DNA from 2 places in the Pseudomonas sp. FME51 genome. Region 2 is predicted to be linked to the other one. Evidence: riboswitches for the same ligand, from Rfam matches in the RefSeq annotation. Region 2 holds a riboswitch; the other holds the start of a gene.
The links. A riboswitch is a leader RNA that binds a small molecule or an ion and turns the genes downstream of it on or off. The one in region 2 is predicted to bind glycine.
Positions count from the first base shown of each region.

Region 1 (8,604 bases), on a different contig from region 2:
TGGAGAACCCCGGACGCAAGCCCTTGCGCGTATCAGCGGCCAGCGTGAACTGGGATACCAATAGCAATCCGCCCTGCACATCCTGCACCGAGCAGTTCATGCGGCCTTCGGCATCGCTGAAAACCCGATAGTTGAGCAGCTTGTGCAACAGCTTGTCGGCGCTGGCCTGGTCGTCCTGAGGTTCGATGCCGACCAGTACCAGCAGACCATGATCAATCGCACCCACTATGCCGCCTTCAACTTCAACGCGGGCCTGACTGACCCGTTGCAACAATCCCTTCACTTATTCCGCCTCCGGCGCCAGCTGCAGCAGTTGCCGCGCCATGCTCTGGGTCGCTCGTACCAGTGCATCGGCAATGCCGGCTTCGGACGCAGAATGACCCGCCTCGCGGATAATCTGCAATTCACTGCCCGGCCAGCGCTGATGAAGCGCGTGGGCGTTATCCAGCGGGCAGATCATGTCATAGCGGCCATGCACGATAATGCCCGGGATATGCTCGATCTTCGGCATATCCTGGAGCAGCTGGTTCGGCTCGAGAAAGGCCTTGTTGATGAAGTAATGGCATTCGATACGCGCCATGGCCAAGGCACGCCGCGTCTCGGTAAAGCGCTCAACCACCTGGGTGCTGGGTCGCAGGGTTGCACAGCAGCCTTCCCAGCCGGACCAGGCACGCGCTGCGTGCATCTGACAGATCTCATCGTCACCGGTCAGCCGGCGGTAATAGGCCGCCACCATGTCGTCGCGCTCATCCTCGGGGATCAGCGCCTGATAGTCTTCCCAGTAATCCGGAAACACCCGGCTGGCACCCTCCTGGTAGAACCAGCGGATATCCTCGTCACGGCACAGAAAGATGCCGCGCAGAATCATGCCGCTGACCCGCTGCGGGTGCGCCTGGGCATAGGCCAGCGCCAGGGTTGAGCCCCAGGAGCCGCCGAACAACACCCACTTGTCGATGTGCAGATGCTCGCGCAGCGCTTCCAGATCCTCGATCAGCGCAGCGGTAGTGTTGTTCTCCAGGCTGGCGTGGGGGATGGAACGCCCGGCGCCGCGCTGGTCGAAAGTGATGATGCGATAGACCGATGGGTCGAAGAAGCGCCGACTGAGGCTGTCACAACCACCCCCCGGGCCGCCATGGATGAACACCACCGGAAGGCCATTTGCCTGGCCACTCTCATCGACATAGAGTACGTGGGGCGCTTCGACAGCCAGATCATGGCGGGCAAAGGGTTTTATCTCGGGATACAGCAACTGCATGATGATGCTCCTGACGCGGCAGTGAGACTGCCCGTGTGATGGACAACAGCTCGACAACCTTGGCGACGACGACCTGAGATCGCCGCCACCTCAACCAGCCAGCAGGTCAGCCGCCGAAGGGTTTGACGCCGATCAGCGGACCATGCAGCAGCAGGGCAAATACCACCCAGGCCACCAGCCCGACCACAATCGCGATCGCATCCCGGCTGAAGCCCGCCGCTGGATAGCTCACACCAGCCAGACGATCGCGACGGCGCGACACCACATACAATGCCACAGCCCAAGCGAGGAAGCCGCCAAAGAGCAACAGATCAGCCAGCGTGCCATTGGCGATCAGATGGGCAATGGCCCAGAACTTCACGCCCAGCAGCATCGGGTGACCGGTGCGGGCCTTGATGCGTGTCCCGGGCACATAGGCCGCGGCCAGCAGAATGAAGGCCGGGATGGTCAGCAATGCCGCCAGGTGGCGAGTCCAGACCGGCGAGACCCACAGCCAGGTCGGCGACAGACGTGCCTGCCCGTAACCCCAGATGATCAGCACCAAGCCGATCAGAGCGACAATGGCATACATCCCTTTCCACGGTAGCAGTCCAAGACGGCTGACCTGCGCAGCCCGCCAGTCTGCGGCAAACAGGCGTGTGGAATGTACGCCCAGAAAAAGTAGCAAACCCAGTACCAGCGCCAGCATATGAATCTCCTTGAGTTGTTATCAGTATTCCAGTCGGGCCTTAAGTGAGCCATCGGCAGAATGCAGCAATAATGCGCCGGTGTCGTCGATGTCAAAGCGCTGAAGTGTGTCCAGATTGTGCAACACTCGCTGTTCCTGCTCCATCAGCGATGGCGCGCAGGCTTTCCGTGTGGTGGCCGGATGGCTGATGCTCAGGCCTTCCCCGGTCAGCTGATACTCTCCCATGAAGTTGTTACAGGAGGAGCGCCCGGTTACCCGACCATCCGCCCCAAAATTCAGCGTCACGCGCGAGCGGTCTATGATACCGCCGCCATTGATGTCTTCCACCACCCATTCACCGCCCTGCAGCAATCGCGCCGGGTCACCGCCGCACCCATTCAAACGGGTACCCTCCACCTGAACATTGACCTGTTGCGGATACAGCATGCCGCTCATGCTGTCCTGGCATATTTGATCACTGACCTCGAGGCTGACCGGATGACTGCCCTGTGTGTAAAAATACCCGTCCGCTTCGCCGGCAGCATAGGCCTGAGCGGGTAACTCGCCTTCGTTCAACCGATTGAGGGTCAACATGCCCCCCTCCAACATCACCGACCAGAAGGGCTCGTTGCCCGAGGCGCGAAACGGCTCGATGATCGCAGTCGATGGCGCACAGTGCGGGTACTCCACCCCCTGCAGTACCAATCTGGCCTGTTCACCCTTGAACCACAGACTGGTTTCCGGCTCACCTTCGGCGACATACCGGGCGCCTGAAGCACTGATCGCCTGGGTCAACACAAACTGCTCACCCTTGGCGCTCAATAACAACTGATCACCATCCTGCTGTGTAGCGGTAATCGGCAGGCGAGCACAGTTCAGCTCGGCATGGAATGGCTCGGTGGTAGCACGCTCCGTGACATTCGTACTGCAGCCAGCCAGGGTAACGACAGCCGCTGCAAGCGGTGCGGGCGTCAGAGTGTTGAAGCGCATAGGGTACTCCTCATAAAAAGTTGGTACAGATACGGCGGATCGGCGCTCAGAACGAAGAGCCCGGCTGAGTCAGGAATACCCGCTCCTCCTCGGTGGAGATTCGCCCCAGAATCTTGTTGCGATGCGGGTAGCGACCGAAGCGCCGCAGAATATCCCGGTGCTGCAGCTCAATGTTCAGACTGCTTTCCATCCCGGGCGTGCCAAACAGCACTACCGCCCGTTCATGGATCAGCAGCGACTCGCTGTGCATGAATGGCAGATAAATGAAGCTGCGCTGCATCACCGGAAGCGCCATGTCCGCGCCAGCAGCGATGGCTTCCTGAGCGAGCGCCAGCGCCATGCCATCATGGGCAAAGGACTCAGGCTGACCGCGATGGATATTGCGTGAAAACTGATCCAGCAGAATGATCTCGGCCAGTCGGCCTTCCGCTGTGGCACGCCATTGCCATAATTCGCCGCTGATCGCTTGTAGATGCAGCGCGCCGAAGCGCTGGCCAATCAACTGGTCCAGTTGCTCATCCCTCTTCCACCACATAGCCGACTTGAGCTCCTCAAACCAGAACTCGAGTATCTGCTGGTACATGGGTCACCCCGCTTGGTCAGATCATTTCATCGGCAACGCGATGACGATAACAGGCCTCAGTGTAACCAATCTGCCGCGCCACCGCCGACCTGTGACAATCGGTCAGCCAGAGATACCAATACCCGGCGCTTTATGTATAATCGCCGGCTCGCAGGAGAGAGAGGCCACGCGCCTCCGCCGAAGGCGCAAACTCCCATAATCGCTCAGGCACCGTTACTGCGAATCAGATCCGGAAGCCCAAGTTGCCATGTATGGCACTCGGTGCAACCGTAACGCCAGCTGGAGAGAGGTTGCCAGGCAACCCACCGAAGGGGCAAGCAGTCAATGACTGCGTAAACTCTCAGGTAAAAGGACAGGGGGAGAGGCAACACAGTTCGGAGGATACCTGTGTGCTCCTTTACGTCTATCTGATAGCCATTACCGCCGAGGCCATGTCCGGCGCCCTTGCCGCAGGCCGGCGCAACATGGACATGTTCGGTGTTGCCTTCATTGCCTTCATCACTGCACTGGGCGGCGGAACGGTCCGCGACATGCTGCTGGGCAACTATCCGGTCACCTGGACCCAGCACCCGATGTACATCTACCTGACCATCTCCGCTGGCCTGTTGACCATGCTGATTGCGCGATTCATGCATCGCCTGCATTCATTGTTCCTGATCCTCGACGCCATGGGTCTGATTGCCTTTACCGTCATCGGCTGCAACGTCGCGTTGCGGCTGGACTATGAGACGCCCGTGGTCATCATGGCCGGTATCACCACCGGTATCTTCGGCGGCATCCTGCGCGATCTGCTGTGCAATCGTACCCCTATGGTATTGCGCAAGGAGCTGTATGCCAGCGTCTCGCTGCTGGTGGCGCTGTTGTATCTCAGCCTGCTCGAACTGGGCGTCAATCATGACGTCACCCTGCTGGCCTCGTTCAGCTGCGGCCTGGCCCTGCGTCTGTCAGCCATCCGCTGGTCGCTGTCGCTGCCGGTGTTTTCCTATGAGCCGGGCCGCTGGAACGACTGATTCCAGCGCAGCTCCGGCATCCGGACTGCACTTCAGCCCTGCCCATCACCCGCCAACACATCTAATTAATAGATATATTAGCGGCTGTTTTTGCGCTTAACATCAGCCCAGAATCGATAGACCATGGACCCATCAAGCTTGTCTGTAACAGAGACAGCTTTTCATTCCCTTCACAGGAGAACAGAACATGGGTCTGCTTATCGATGGACAATGGGTCGACAAATGGTATGACACGGATTCCACCCAAGGCCGTTTCGTCCGCACTGAAGCACAATACCGCAACTGGATCACCGCCGATGGCAGCGCCGGCCCTACCGGCGACGGTGGCTTTCATGCCGAAGCAGGCCGCTACCATCTGTACGTCTCCCTGGCCTGCCCCTGGGCTCACCGCACGCTGATCTTCCGCGCGCTCAAAGGGCTGGAAGACATGATCAGCCTATCCGTGGTCAACCCGCTGATGCGCGAACATGGCTGGACCTTCGACCCCGATGCAGGCGTCGTTGCCGACCCGTTGAATGGTGCTGATTACATGCATCAGGTCTATACCGCCAATGATCCCGACTACAGCGGCCGGGTCACGGTGCCGGTATTGTGGGACAAACAACAGCAGCGAATCGTCAACAACGAGTCGGCGGAAATCATCCGCATGCTCAACAGCGCTTTTGACGGTATCGGCGCCAAGCCGGGCGATTACTATCCAGCAGCACTGCGCGCACAGATCGACGAGATCAATGAGCGTGTTTATGACCGCATCAACAACGGCGTATACAAGGCCGGCTTTGCCACCACCACCGAAGCCTACGAGCAGGCATTCTGGCCGCTGTTCGATATGCTCGATGAGCTTGAGCAACGTCTATCCGGTCAGCGCTACCTGCTGGGCGACGCCCTGACCGAAGCCGACTGGCGGCTGTTCACCACATTGATTCGCTTCGACCCTGTGTACCACGGCCACTTCAAATGCAACCTCAAGCGCATTGTGGATTACCCCAATCTGTCGGCTTATGTGCGCGAGCTGTACCAGTGGCCCGGTGTGGCAGCGACCGTGAACATGCAACACATCAAGGACCATTACTACCGCAGCCACGCCACCATCAACCCGACCGGCATAGTACCGGCTGGCCCGCTGCTGGATCTGGATCGACCGCATGGGCGCGACAGGCTCTGAGCCTGTGCTCACCCGGCACCTGTCCACACAACATGGTCTACAGTAGTGACGAGAAGCCGAACGCTGAAGGCTTCCCCCTACACGCCTGACCAAGAGGATGCCCCATGAGTGATACCGACAAGCCAGCAACCGGCTCGACCATGAGCACCGGCGCACCGGCACCCAGCGATCGCAATTCCCTGACCATTGGCGCCAACGGCCCGATCATGCTCCATGATGTGCACTTCCTGGAGCAGATGGCCCACTTCAACCGTGAAAAGGTGCCCGAGCGCCAACCCCATGCCAAGGGCTCCGGCGCCTTCGGTGTGTTCGAAACCACCGAAGATGTGTCCGCCTACACCAAGGCGGCACTGTTCCAGCGAGGCAGCCAGACCGAGATGCTGGCGCGCTTCTCCACCGTCGCCGGCGAGATGGGTAGCCCGGATACCTGGCGTGACGTACGCGGATTTTCGTTGAAGTTCTATACCGACGAAGGCAACTACGACCTGGTCGGCAACAACACGCCGATCTTTTTCGTGCGTGATCCGATGAAATTCCCCCACTTTATCCGCAGCCAGAAACGCCTGCCTGACTCCGGCCTGCGCGACAACCATATGCAGTGGGACTTCTGGACCAACAACCCCGAGTCGGCGCATCAGGTGACCTACCTGATGGGGCCTCGCGGCCTGCCGCGCACCTGGCGCCACATGAACGGCTACGGCTCCCACACCTACATGTGGATCAACGCTTCCGGCGAACGCTTCTGGGTCAAGTACCACTTCCATACCGAGCAAGGCATGGAGTTCTTCAATAACGCCGAAGCTGCCAACATGGCCGGGATCGATGCGGATTATCACCGCCGCGACCTGTTCGAGGCCATTGCCCGCGGCGAGCACCCGAGCTGGATCATGTCTGTGCAGGTCATGCCCTATGCCGACGCCGCCACCTATCGCTTCAACCCCTTCGATCTGACCAAGATCTGGTCGCACAAGGATTATCCGCTGATCAAGGTCGGCAAGATGACCCTGAACCGCAATCCGGAGAACTTCTTCGCCCAGATCGAGCAGGCGGCCTTCTCCCCCGGCAACACGGTGCCCGGTATAGGCCTGTCTCCCGACAAGATGCTGCTCGGCCGCGCCTTCGCCTACAACGACGCACAACGTAACCGTATCGGTACCAACTTCCATCAGTTGCCGGTAAACCGCCCGAAAGTACCGGTCAACACCTACATGTTCGACGGTCAGATGACCTACGAGCACAGCGGCAACGCACCGGTCTATGTACCCAACAGCGGCGATCGCAGCTGGGCGGACAGTACCGGCAAGATGGAAGATGGCTGGGAAGCGGACGGCGACATGGTGCGCAGCGCCTATACGCTGCATGCCGAGGATGATGACTTCGGCCAGCCGGGAACCCTGGTACGTGAGGTATTCAATGACGAGGAACGCGCCCAGCTGGTCGAGCAGGTCGCCGGCAGTCTGCTCGGTGGCGTGCGTAGCCCAGTGTTGGAGCGTGCCTTTGAATACTGGCGTAACGTCGACGCCGAAGTGGGTCGGCGCATTGAGGAGAAAGTACGCTCTGGAACCGCCAGTCAGCCTGCCGAAGGCATGGGTGAAGCCTGAGCTGACGTTCTGCAGATAATGGGGGCCTGCGCAATGCAGGCCCCCATTTTTATTCAGCCCACAAACCAGGGCAGCAGCAATGCCGTCGCCAGCCCCAGCAGACTCATCCCCAGCGCCGCAAAAGCAGCACATTCGCCACCTTCGCGCAGCGCATGAGCTGTGCCGATGGCATGGGCGTTCATGCCCAGGGTCAGCCCCCGCGCCGCAGGTGAATCAACCCGCGCCAGACGCAGCAGCGGCGGTGCCATCACGGTACCGATCACCCCCGTCAGCATCACCAGCGCCGCGGTCATCGCTGCATCACCGCCAGCCTGTTCGGACAGCAGCATGGCAATCGGCATGGTCACCGACTTGGGCGCCAGCGACATCAGCGTGACGAAGGGCGCACCCAGCAGCCAACCAAGCAGCAGGGTCAGCACCACAATCAGCACACCACCGACCAGCAGGGTGATCAGGATCGGCCACAGCAACACGCGGATGCGCTGGCGTTGCTGGTACAGCGGCACCGCCAGCGCCACGGTCGCCGGGCCGAGCAACAGGGCGATCGGCTCCGCGGCTTCGCGGTAGATGAGGTAATCGATATCCAGCAGCAGGAGCATCGCGATCACCAGCATCAGCGTCACGATTACCGGCTGCAGCAGCAGCGAACCAGTACGACGCTGCACCCAGAGCGCCACCTGATAGGCCGCTATGGTCAACATCGGCGCAAATACCGGGATGGTTACCAGCAGAGCGATCATTGGCGGCTCTCCTGACGGCGGATCAGCCATTGCAGCAGCCAGCCACAGAACGGCACGGCTACCAGTAGCGAGCCAACCAGCGCCAGCGCGATGGGCAACCAGTCCGCCAGCAGGCGATCATGACTGAGCATGATGCCCGACGCCGGCACCACCAGCAGCAGCGGCAGATAGCCGAGCAGTGCTGACGCGGTCCGCTGCAGCGACTCCGGTACCTCGCCGAGGAAAACCAGGCCCAGCACCAGCAGCACCATGCCGATAATCGGTCCCGGCAGCGCCGGCACCAGAAAATGACTGATCACCGCGCCCGCCGCCTGCAGTGCCATCAACCACAGCAGAGCACCCAGATTCATGCCCGCCTCCTTTCACGCGGACCAGGCCCGCCCCGTTCGCACTTGTTTTGCTGGTAATACATGCAGCGACAGCCTCATGGCAATTTGGATTCGACCGGGCACTATGCAACATCAACTAACAAATAAACAGGCTCAGATACCGTGCTGAAAACCGTATCAGCGCCCTGTCATGGCAAGCTGCTCATGGCAGTAATCCCCGCTCCGTCATAACAGAGCGGCCTGCGACAATGCGTCACCCCCTAA
Region 1 is NZ_JABUYN010000009.1:19,705-28,308, forward strand. It holds gene dtd (D-aminoacyl-tRNA deacylase) at 1-283, opposite strand, end outside; gene pip (prolyl aminopeptidase) at 284-1,255, opposite strand; gene INT39_RS15675 (NnrU family protein) at 1,362-1,943, opposite strand; gene INT39_RS15680 (META domain-containing protein) at 1,965-2,912, opposite strand; gene INT39_RS15685 (DUF924 family protein) at 2,959-3,495, opposite strand; glycine riboswitch at 3,637-3,724, shown strand; glycine riboswitch at 3,765-3,861, shown strand; gene INT39_RS15690 (trimeric intracellular cation channel family protein) at 3,885-4,505, shown strand; gene INT39_RS15695 (glutathione S-transferase family protein) at 4,693-5,670, shown strand; gene INT39_RS15700 (catalase) at 5,775-7,271, shown strand; gene INT39_RS15705 (LrgB family protein) at 7,325-8,011, opposite strand; gene INT39_RS15710 (CidA/LrgA family protein) at 8,008-8,361, opposite strand.
Region 1: it holds a riboswitch for glycine, as region 2 does, so the genes downstream of both, INT39_RS15690 (trimeric intracellular cation channel family protein) here and INT39_RS05450 (D-amino acid dehydrogenase) in region 2, are expected to answer to the same signal.

Region 2 (8,604 bases):
GGTGATCGACCAGAACACCGCGTGGGCCAGAGCGATGCCTGCACGACTGAGCACCAGCACGTCATAGCTCCAAGCCACATAGGACAGGAGATGGCAGACGATAAACAGCAGGAATACGCCGACCAGCAGCCGGCGACGCTCTATATTGCGCGTCAGCAGCATCAGCGGCAGTGACGCCAGAGCCACCAGCCAGGCGTATACCGTCAGCATCAGGCCGACTTGTTCCGGCAGCATGTCGAAGCTGGCGCCGATGTCGCTGAGCAGCGCCACGGGCGCGAATTCCGTGGTATTGAAAATGAAAGCGGCCAGGGCCAGCGCAACCACACTGAGCCAGTTGCCCTGAGGGGCGGTATCCGACGTTGTCATGAAGAGTGAAACCAGAGTAGGAGAGGAGCCGGATGCTTACCAGTGAGGAGCACTGGTTGCCGGGTGACAGCTATTTTAAAAGCCTGGCGGATAAAGCGCAAATTGGGTCCGCTGGGCGGTGTGCTGATTAGCCTCGCTATTCGGCTCAATAGGGATGATCGGGGCTTGCGATGATACTGCAAGCCCCGATCTGATCCTGCCGCGTCAGTTATTGATATCGACGTTCTTGGTCTCTTTGCCCACCACCAGCGCAATCAGCGTGATGAATGCCATGCTGGCAAGATACACCCCGACCAGGAAAGGACTGCCATCGCCCACACTCCACAGCCAGACGGCGATGAAGGGCGCAACGGCAGCGCCGAGGATGGACGATACGTTGTAGGAAATACCCGACCCGGTATAACGCACGTTGGTGGGAAACAGCTCTGGGAGCAGAGCGCCCATCGGCCCGAAAGTCATGCCCATCAGGCTGAAACCGAGGATCAGCCAGGCCATTACACCGACAAAGCCCATACTGAGCAGCGGCACCCACAACAGACTGAATACAATGATGCCCAGCGTAACCAGGATCAGCGTCTTGCGTCGCCCCAGTCGGTCGGCCATGAGGCCGGACAGCAGTGTGAATATGCCGAAGAACACTACGCCGACAATCAGCATCAACACGAAATTGTTATAACTGTAACCCAACCCGGACAGCTGGCCTGCTGCCGGTGCGACCGGAGCGCGGCCATAGCTCAATGAGAAGGTGGTCATCAGATAGAACAGCACGTAAGTCGCGAGCATATAGAAGGTGCCGAGAATCAGTTCACGCCAGTTCTTGCGCATCACTTCACCCAACGGCAGCTTGACCACTTTGCCGGCGGAGACGGTTTTCGAGAAGGTTGTGCTTTCCACCAGGTTCAGACGAATCCACAGACCGATGATCACCATCACCGCAGAGAACAGGAAGGGAATGCGCCAGCCCCAATCGAGAAATGCCTCGGACGGCCGCGATGGATCATCCGACGGCAAGGCGGCGGCGACGATCAGAAATAACCCGTTGGCTATGATGAATCCCAGCGGCGCACCCAGCTGCGGGAAGGTGCCGAACAGAGCCCGTTTGCCTGCTGGAGCGTTCTCTGTGGCGACCAGCGCGGCGCCTGACCACTCTCCACCAATGGCAAAACCTTGTGCCAGACGCATGATCACCAGCAACAAGGGAGCCCACCAGCCAATCGAATGGTAGGTCGGCAGCAAGCCGATCAGAAAGGTGGCGATACCCATGGTGAACAGGGCGTAAATCAGGGTTTTCTTGCGCCCGACCTTGTCACCCAGATGTCCGAAAAACACAGCCCCGAGCGGGCGGGCGATCATTGCTGCACCAAAAATGGCGAAGGAGGCCAGCAGCGCTGTGGTTTCGTTGCCAGGTGGAAAGAACAGATGGGGAAAGACCAGTACCGCAGCCGTCGCGTAAACGTAGAAGTCATAGAACTCGATGGTGGTACCGACGAGACTGGCGAGCATGACGCGAGAGCGGGAGTTGGCTGGAGCTTCTTGGCTGGAGACAATATTTTCGGGCATGGGCGGCGGGCATTTTTTTAATGAATGAGCTGTCACGTAAACAGCGGCGGGGCCGACTGTGACGAATGAGACAGGGTGGGGCGTTATCTTCGCTGATCTGAGGCGACAGTGGTAGCTTTGCTGCTGATTATGGCAGGCTGCTGCAGAAAGCATTAAAGTGGCGGCCCCAAAACTGCAGAGCGAATGCCATGCTGGCCCACAGCGCAGAACTGACCATGACCGTCCTTATGACACCGGACAAAGCAAATTTTTCCGGCAACGTGCATGGTGGTGCTTTGCTCAAGTACCTGGATGAAGTCGCCTACGCCTGTGCCAGCCGCTACGCGGGGCATTATGTAGTGACCATGTCCGTGGACCAGGTTAACTTCCGCCAGCCTATTCAGGTGGGTGAGCTGGTGACCTTCCTGGCTTCGGTCAATTACACGGGGACGACTTCGATGGAGATCGGTATCAAGGTCATCACTGAAGACATTCGCGCCAAGACGGTTCGCCACACCAATAGCTGCTTTTTTACCATGGTCGCGGTGGATGATAACGGCAAGCCTACCTCTGTCCCGCCGCTGGAGCAGGTTACCTCCGAGCAGAAGCGCAGGTTCTTCCAGGCCGGGCAGCGCAGGCAGATTCGCCGTGAGTTGGAGCAGCGCTATCAGGCAATGAAAGCGACCGACTTCAATGTGGATAGCTCAGCATGACCAAGACATTCGCTCTATTCGCGCTCACCGCTGTGGCTGAAATTGTGGGCTGCTATCTGCCATACCTCTGGTTAAAACAAGGCAAGAGTGTGCTGCTGTTGATCCCTGCAGCGGCATCGCTGGCGCTATTCGCATGGCTCCTCTCGCTTCACCCAACGGCTGCTGGCCGGGTCTATGCGGCCTATGGAGGTGTCTATATCGGCACGGCCATTATCTGGCTCTGGTTGGTGGACGGCATCAAGCCGACAATCTGGGACCTGGTTGGGTCAGCTGTGGCCATTCTGGGAATGGCGATCATCATGTTTGCGCCCAGGGGGGCGTCTATCTGAAGCGGCGCAGGCTTGCTGTATTCTGGACATAATAAAAAGCCGACCTTGTGGGTCGGCTTTTCTCATACTCAAGCCGGCTGTGCGACTTCAGCAGCTATATTGCTCCCCAGCGTCTGCTCAACAACACCACCGACCATGTCCGCTGTGACGGCGCTCAGGGTCCAGCCCAGGTGACCGTGACCGGTGTTGTAGAACACGCATGGTGATTTGCCGCGTCCGACCTTGGGCATCATGTTTGGCATCATTGGGCGTAAACCGGCCCATGGCACCACGCTCCGGGTGTTGACGCCCGGGAAGCACTGGTTCACCCAGTCCACCAGTGGACGAATGCGGTCAGCGCGAATGTCACGGTTATAACCATTGAATTCGGCGGTGCCGGCCACTCGGAAGCGATCATTGCCCAGACGGCTGCTCACCAGTTTGGTCTCGTCGTCCAGCAGACTGACGTTCGGTGCCGAAGCGCGACTGATCTCGTCGGTCAGGTTGACGGTGATGGAGTAGCCCTTGACCGGATAGATATTTACCCGATCGCCCAGTTGTGCAGCCAGGTCGCGGCTCGCGGTACCGGCGCAGATGACTATGCCGTCGAAGTGCTGCACCTCGTCGCCCGTGGTACTACCAACGGTCACGCTGGCCCGCTGGCCATCGGTCGCTACCGCTTTCACATCCTGATTATAAAGACAGCGCACACCCAGGCGATCGATGGCAGCCGCCAGGCCGTGGGTGAATTTGTGGATATCCCCGGTGGAGTCACATTCGGTGAAATAGCCGCCGTAGTACTGGCCGGCCAAGGTCGGCTCAATGGCGCGCATTTCCTCCAGGGTCACGGCTCGGCGGGGTAGACCGCCTTCGGCCAGCAACCGGGAAACCTGCCCGGCGTGCTCGAAGCCGGCCTTGTCGCGGTAGATGTGCAGGATGCCTTGCTTCTTCAGGTCGAAGTCGATGCCCTCTGCCTCGGCCCAGGAAAAAAGATGCTCACGCGCGGCGACCGCCAGACGGGCTGTTTCAATGGTGTTCTGGCGATAGTGGGGAATCGAGCCGATGAACTCGGCGAACCAGGAGAGCTTGTGCCAGCTGGGTTTTGGGTTGACCAGCAGTGGTGCATCACTCTTGAGCATCCACTTCAGGCCCTTGACGATAGTTGACCAGTGATTCCAGACCTCGGCGTTCGAGGCGGATAGCTGGCCGCCGTTGGCAAAGGAGGTTTCCATTGCGGCGTAGCGGTGTTTCTCGAACAGTGTGACCGAGAAGCCGCGCTTGGCCAGGGCATAGGCAGTAGTGACGCCGGTGATTCCGCCACCAATGACAGCGATTTTTTTCATTGTTGTCGCTCCAGATACGTCAGGGTTCGAGCCCGCGCGCACCAATGCGCAGCGAGCGCCCCCTCTGTCCTGGACCTGAGAGTTTCACGGGGCGCTCACGCGCTTCCGCTTGCTCCTTCGGTGCGCCCGCTGACGATTGCGGACGACTCTTCAGAGTTCACCGGTGATAGCGGTCCTTTTTGCCTGAGAGTTTCCGGGGCGGTTGCTCCTTCGGCGCTGCGGCGATCACGCCGGCAGTCTCTCCCGATATCACTTCGATCTTCACCAGTCCGCCATGCAGCAAGCCGGTGTAATCATGGCAACTACCCTGCCAGAAAAAATCGCCGTTGTAACCTTAAACTTTCGGATGAGCAGGCATAAAAAAGCCCGGCTTGTGGCCGGGCTCCTATTCGGCAAAACGCTTATTTTTGGTAAGCGTTTACTGCCTTTACAATTTCCGCACGGGCTTCGTCAGCATTGCCCCAGCGGTCGATCTTGACCCACTTGCCGGCTTCCAGATCTTTGTAGTTTTCAAAGAAATGCTGGATCTGCTGGATCAGCAGCTCGGGCAGGTCGGTGTGTTCCTTGATGTCCTTGTACAGCACGGAGAGTTTGTCGTGCGGGACAGCAATCAGTTTGGCATCGCCACCACCATCGTCGGTCATGTGCAGCACGCCGACCGGACGGCAGCGGATGACTGCACCAGGAGCAACCGGGTGAGGGGTGACTACCAGCACGTCCAGCGGATCGCCATCGTCGGCCAGGGTATTCGGAATGAAACCATAGTTGGCCGGGTAGAACATCGGTGTCGCCATGAAGCGGTCGACGAACAGTGCGTTGCTATCCTTGTCGATCTCGTACTTGATGGGCGCATGGTTGGCCGGGATTTCGATGGCGACATAGATGTCGTTGGGGACGTCTTTGCCTGCTGGGATCTGGTCGTAGCTCATGGGTTACCTGATGCGGGACACGGTGAAATGGGATGAACGTCTGTGTAGCTGACGCCATGAAAAATATGGGCGGAGATTATAGGCGCTTGGGCAGGGTTTACCAAGTTAAACCTTAATCCAGCACATCACTGTGCCCGCCGTCCTGTGGATTGGCGGGCACAGTGATCAGTTTCAAACGTCGAACGGGGGCAGCTTGCGCTCAACCGGCAGGTTCTGCAGGCGCACATAATCCGGCAGGCCATTCTTGAACGGCGGAGTGTCTTCGCCCTGAATCAGCGGCGACAGGTACTCACGGCAAGCGTCGGTGATATGGAAGCCGTCCTCGGTAATGAACTCGCGCGGCATGAACTTCTCGACGTTGGCCACTTCGCTCAGTGGCGCTTCGATGATGTCCCAGCGGTAGGGCGCGTCTTCGAGGCGGCGAATCGCCGGCATGATGGCATTCTTGCCTTCCAGGGCGATACGCACGGCTGCCTGACCCAGGGCATAGGCCTGATCCACGTCGACTTTGGAAGCGATGTGACGAGCGGCACGCTGCAGGTAATCGGCGACCGCCCAGTGATATTTGTAGCCGAGCTTGTCGCGCACCAGGTTGGCAATGGTTGGCGCAACGCCGCCCAGTTGCGCATGGCCGAAGGCGTCTGTCAGGCCTGTTTCGGAAAGGAACTTGCCTTCGCCGTTCTTGATGCCTTCGGAAACGCCAATCACGCAATAGCCGTGGGTCTTTACACATTCATCGACACGGGCCAGGAAGGTGGCTTCGTCGAACTCGATTTCGGGGAACAGCAGGATGTGCGGCGCCTCGCCTTCGGCTTCGCTGGCCAGGCCGCAAGCGGCGGTGATCCAGCCGGCGTGACGGCCCATGACTTCGAGGATGAACACCTTGGTCGAGGTGGCGCACATGGAGGCCACGTCATAGCCCGCCTCGCGGATGGAGGTGGCAACATACTTGGCGACCGAACCAAAACCGGGGCTGCAGTCGGTGATCGGCAGATCGTTGTCGACTGTCTTCGGCACATGAATGGCCTGAATCGGGTAGCCCATGGTTTCCGCCAGCTGGGAAATCTTCAGGCAGGTGTCTGCAGAATCGCCGCCGCCGTTATAGAAGAAGTAACCAATATCATGGGCCTTGAATACGTCGATCAGACGCTCGTATTCAGCGCGGTTGGCTTCCAGACTTTTCAGCTTGTAACGGCAAGAGCCGAAAGCACCGGAAGGGGTGTGGCGCAGGGCAGCGATATTTTCCGCTGACTCGAGGCTGGTATCGATCAGGTCCTCGGTCAGGGCGCCAATAATGCCATTGCGACCAGCATAGACTTTACCGATGCGGTCCGGATGCTGGCGCGCAGCTTCAATCACCCCGGCAGCGGAGGCGTTGATGACTGCGGTTACTCCGCCTGATTGGGCATAAAAGGCATTTTTGACGGTCATGCTGACTCCATGATGTGTGGGCTGATGCCAGATACGACAACCGACTACCGAAACGGTTGCACGAGGTCTGTCACTGACTGCAGAACGATGGTTGGCGAAAGAATGGCGCGCATGATAGCTGAATGGACGCCATTTTGCATGATTGCCTGTCGGGTAGTGTCAGCCCTTCTTCCCAGCGGCATACCAGATGCGAGGACTGGGGGGAGGGGGCAGCCCATGTTAGTATCGGCCGCTTGACAGATTGACTACAGGGTTGGCCGATGCATCTGCACATTCTCGGTATTTGCGGTACGTTCATGGGGTCGCTGGCCCTGCTGGCGCGGGATCTCGGACATCAGGTCAGCGGCTCCGACGCCAACGTCTATCCGCCCATGAGTACTCAGCTGGAAGCCCAGGGCATTCAGTTGATGGAAGGATATGACGCCGCGCATCTGGACCCTGCACCGGACATGGTGGTCATCGGCAATGCCCTGTCGCGTGGTAACCCGGCAGTGGAGTACGTGCTGGACAAGGGTATTCCCTACGCCTCCGGCCCCGAATGGCTGGCTCGCTATGTGCTGCAGGACCGCTGGGTGCTGGCAGTCGCCGGAACCCACGGCAAGACCACCACCTCCAGCCTGCTGGCCTGGATTCTCGAAGATGCCGGCATGGCGCCCGGATTTCTGATTGGCGGAGTTCCGCAGAACTTTGGCATTTCCGCCCGTCTGGGCGACACGCCATTCTTTGTAGTGGAGGCAGACGAATACGACAGTGCCTTCTTCGATAAGCGCTCGAAGTTCGTCCATTACCGCCCGCGCACTGCCATTCTGAACAATCTCGAATTTGATCACGCCGACATATTCCCCGACCTGCCCGCCATTGAACGGCAGTTTCACCATCTGGTGCGCACCATTCCCTCCAGTGGATTGATCATCTATCCGCAACAGGAGCAGGCGTTGCAACGGGTAGTCGACATGGGCTGCTGGACGCCTTGCCAGACGACCGGAGAGGACGGCAACTGGCAGGCCAGATTGCTGGCAGCCGACGGCTCGCGCTTTGAAGTCTGGCTCGATGGCGTATTGCAGGGCGTTGCCGAATGGCAGCAGACGGGCGCGCACAGCGTAGCCAATGCACTGACTGCCCTGGCGGCAGCGCGGCATGTCGGCGTTACACCACAACAAGGCATCGCCGCGCTCGCTGGCTTTGCCAGCCCCAAGCGGCGCATGGAGAAACTGGCCGAGATCAACGGCATCACCTTGTACGACGACTTCGCCCACCATCCCACCGCCATAGCAACCACCCTCGCCGGATTGCGCGCACAGATTGGTGGCGAGCAGCTTGTTGCCGTGATCGAGCCACGCTCCAACACCATGCGTTTGGGCAGCCACATGGCCGCTTTGCCGGCCAGTGTGAAAGACGCCAGCGAGGTTGTCTGGTATCAGCCGGCAGGCCTGGACTGGTCGCTGGACGGCGTGGTCGAACAAAGCCCGGTTCCGGCACAGGTCATGACCGATATCGATGCCATCATTGATCAGGTGGTGGCCCGCGCCGCGCCCGGTACACGCATCGTGATCATGAGTAACGGCGGCTTTGGCGGCATCCATCAACGCATGAAGCAAGCGCTGGAGATCAAGCATGGCTGAGCGGAGAGTGACACTGGCAGTAACCGGTGCATCCGGCGCGCAATATGCGCTGCGCCTGTTGGAGTGTCTGGTCCAGGCCGAGGTGCAGGTGCTGTTTCTCATCTCGCAGGCTGCCCAGCTGGTCGTGGCCACCGAGACCGACATGCAGTTGCCACCCAAGCCCCAGGCGCTGGAGCAGTTTCTTACCGAACAATACAATGCCAGACCAGGGCAGATTCGCGTCTACGGTAAACAGGATTGGATGGCCCCGGTCGCCTCCGGCTCTGGCGCGCCCTCAGCCATGGTCGTCTGCCCGTGCAGCACCGGCACTTTGTCAGCCATCGCCAGCGGCGCCAGCAACAACCTGATCGAAC
Region 2 is NZ_JABUYN010000002.1:222,068-230,671, forward strand. It holds gene INT39_RS05430 (sugar transporter) at 1-366, opposite strand, end outside; gene INT39_RS05435 (MFS transporter) at 571-1,926, opposite strand; gene INT39_RS05440 (acyl-CoA thioesterase) at 2,115-2,618, shown strand; gene INT39_RS05445 (YnfA family protein) at 2,615-2,947, shown strand; gene INT39_RS05450 (D-amino acid dehydrogenase) at 3,016-4,269, opposite strand; glycine riboswitch at 4,430-4,525, opposite strand; gene ppa (inorganic diphosphatase) at 4,671-5,198, opposite strand; gene INT39_RS05460 (6-phosphofructokinase) at 5,370-6,629, opposite strand; gene mpl (UDP-N-acetylmuramate:L-alanyl-gamma-D-glutamyl-meso-diaminopimelate ligase) at 6,890-8,251, shown strand; gene INT39_RS05470 (flavin prenyltransferase UbiX) at 8,244-8,604, shown strand, end outside.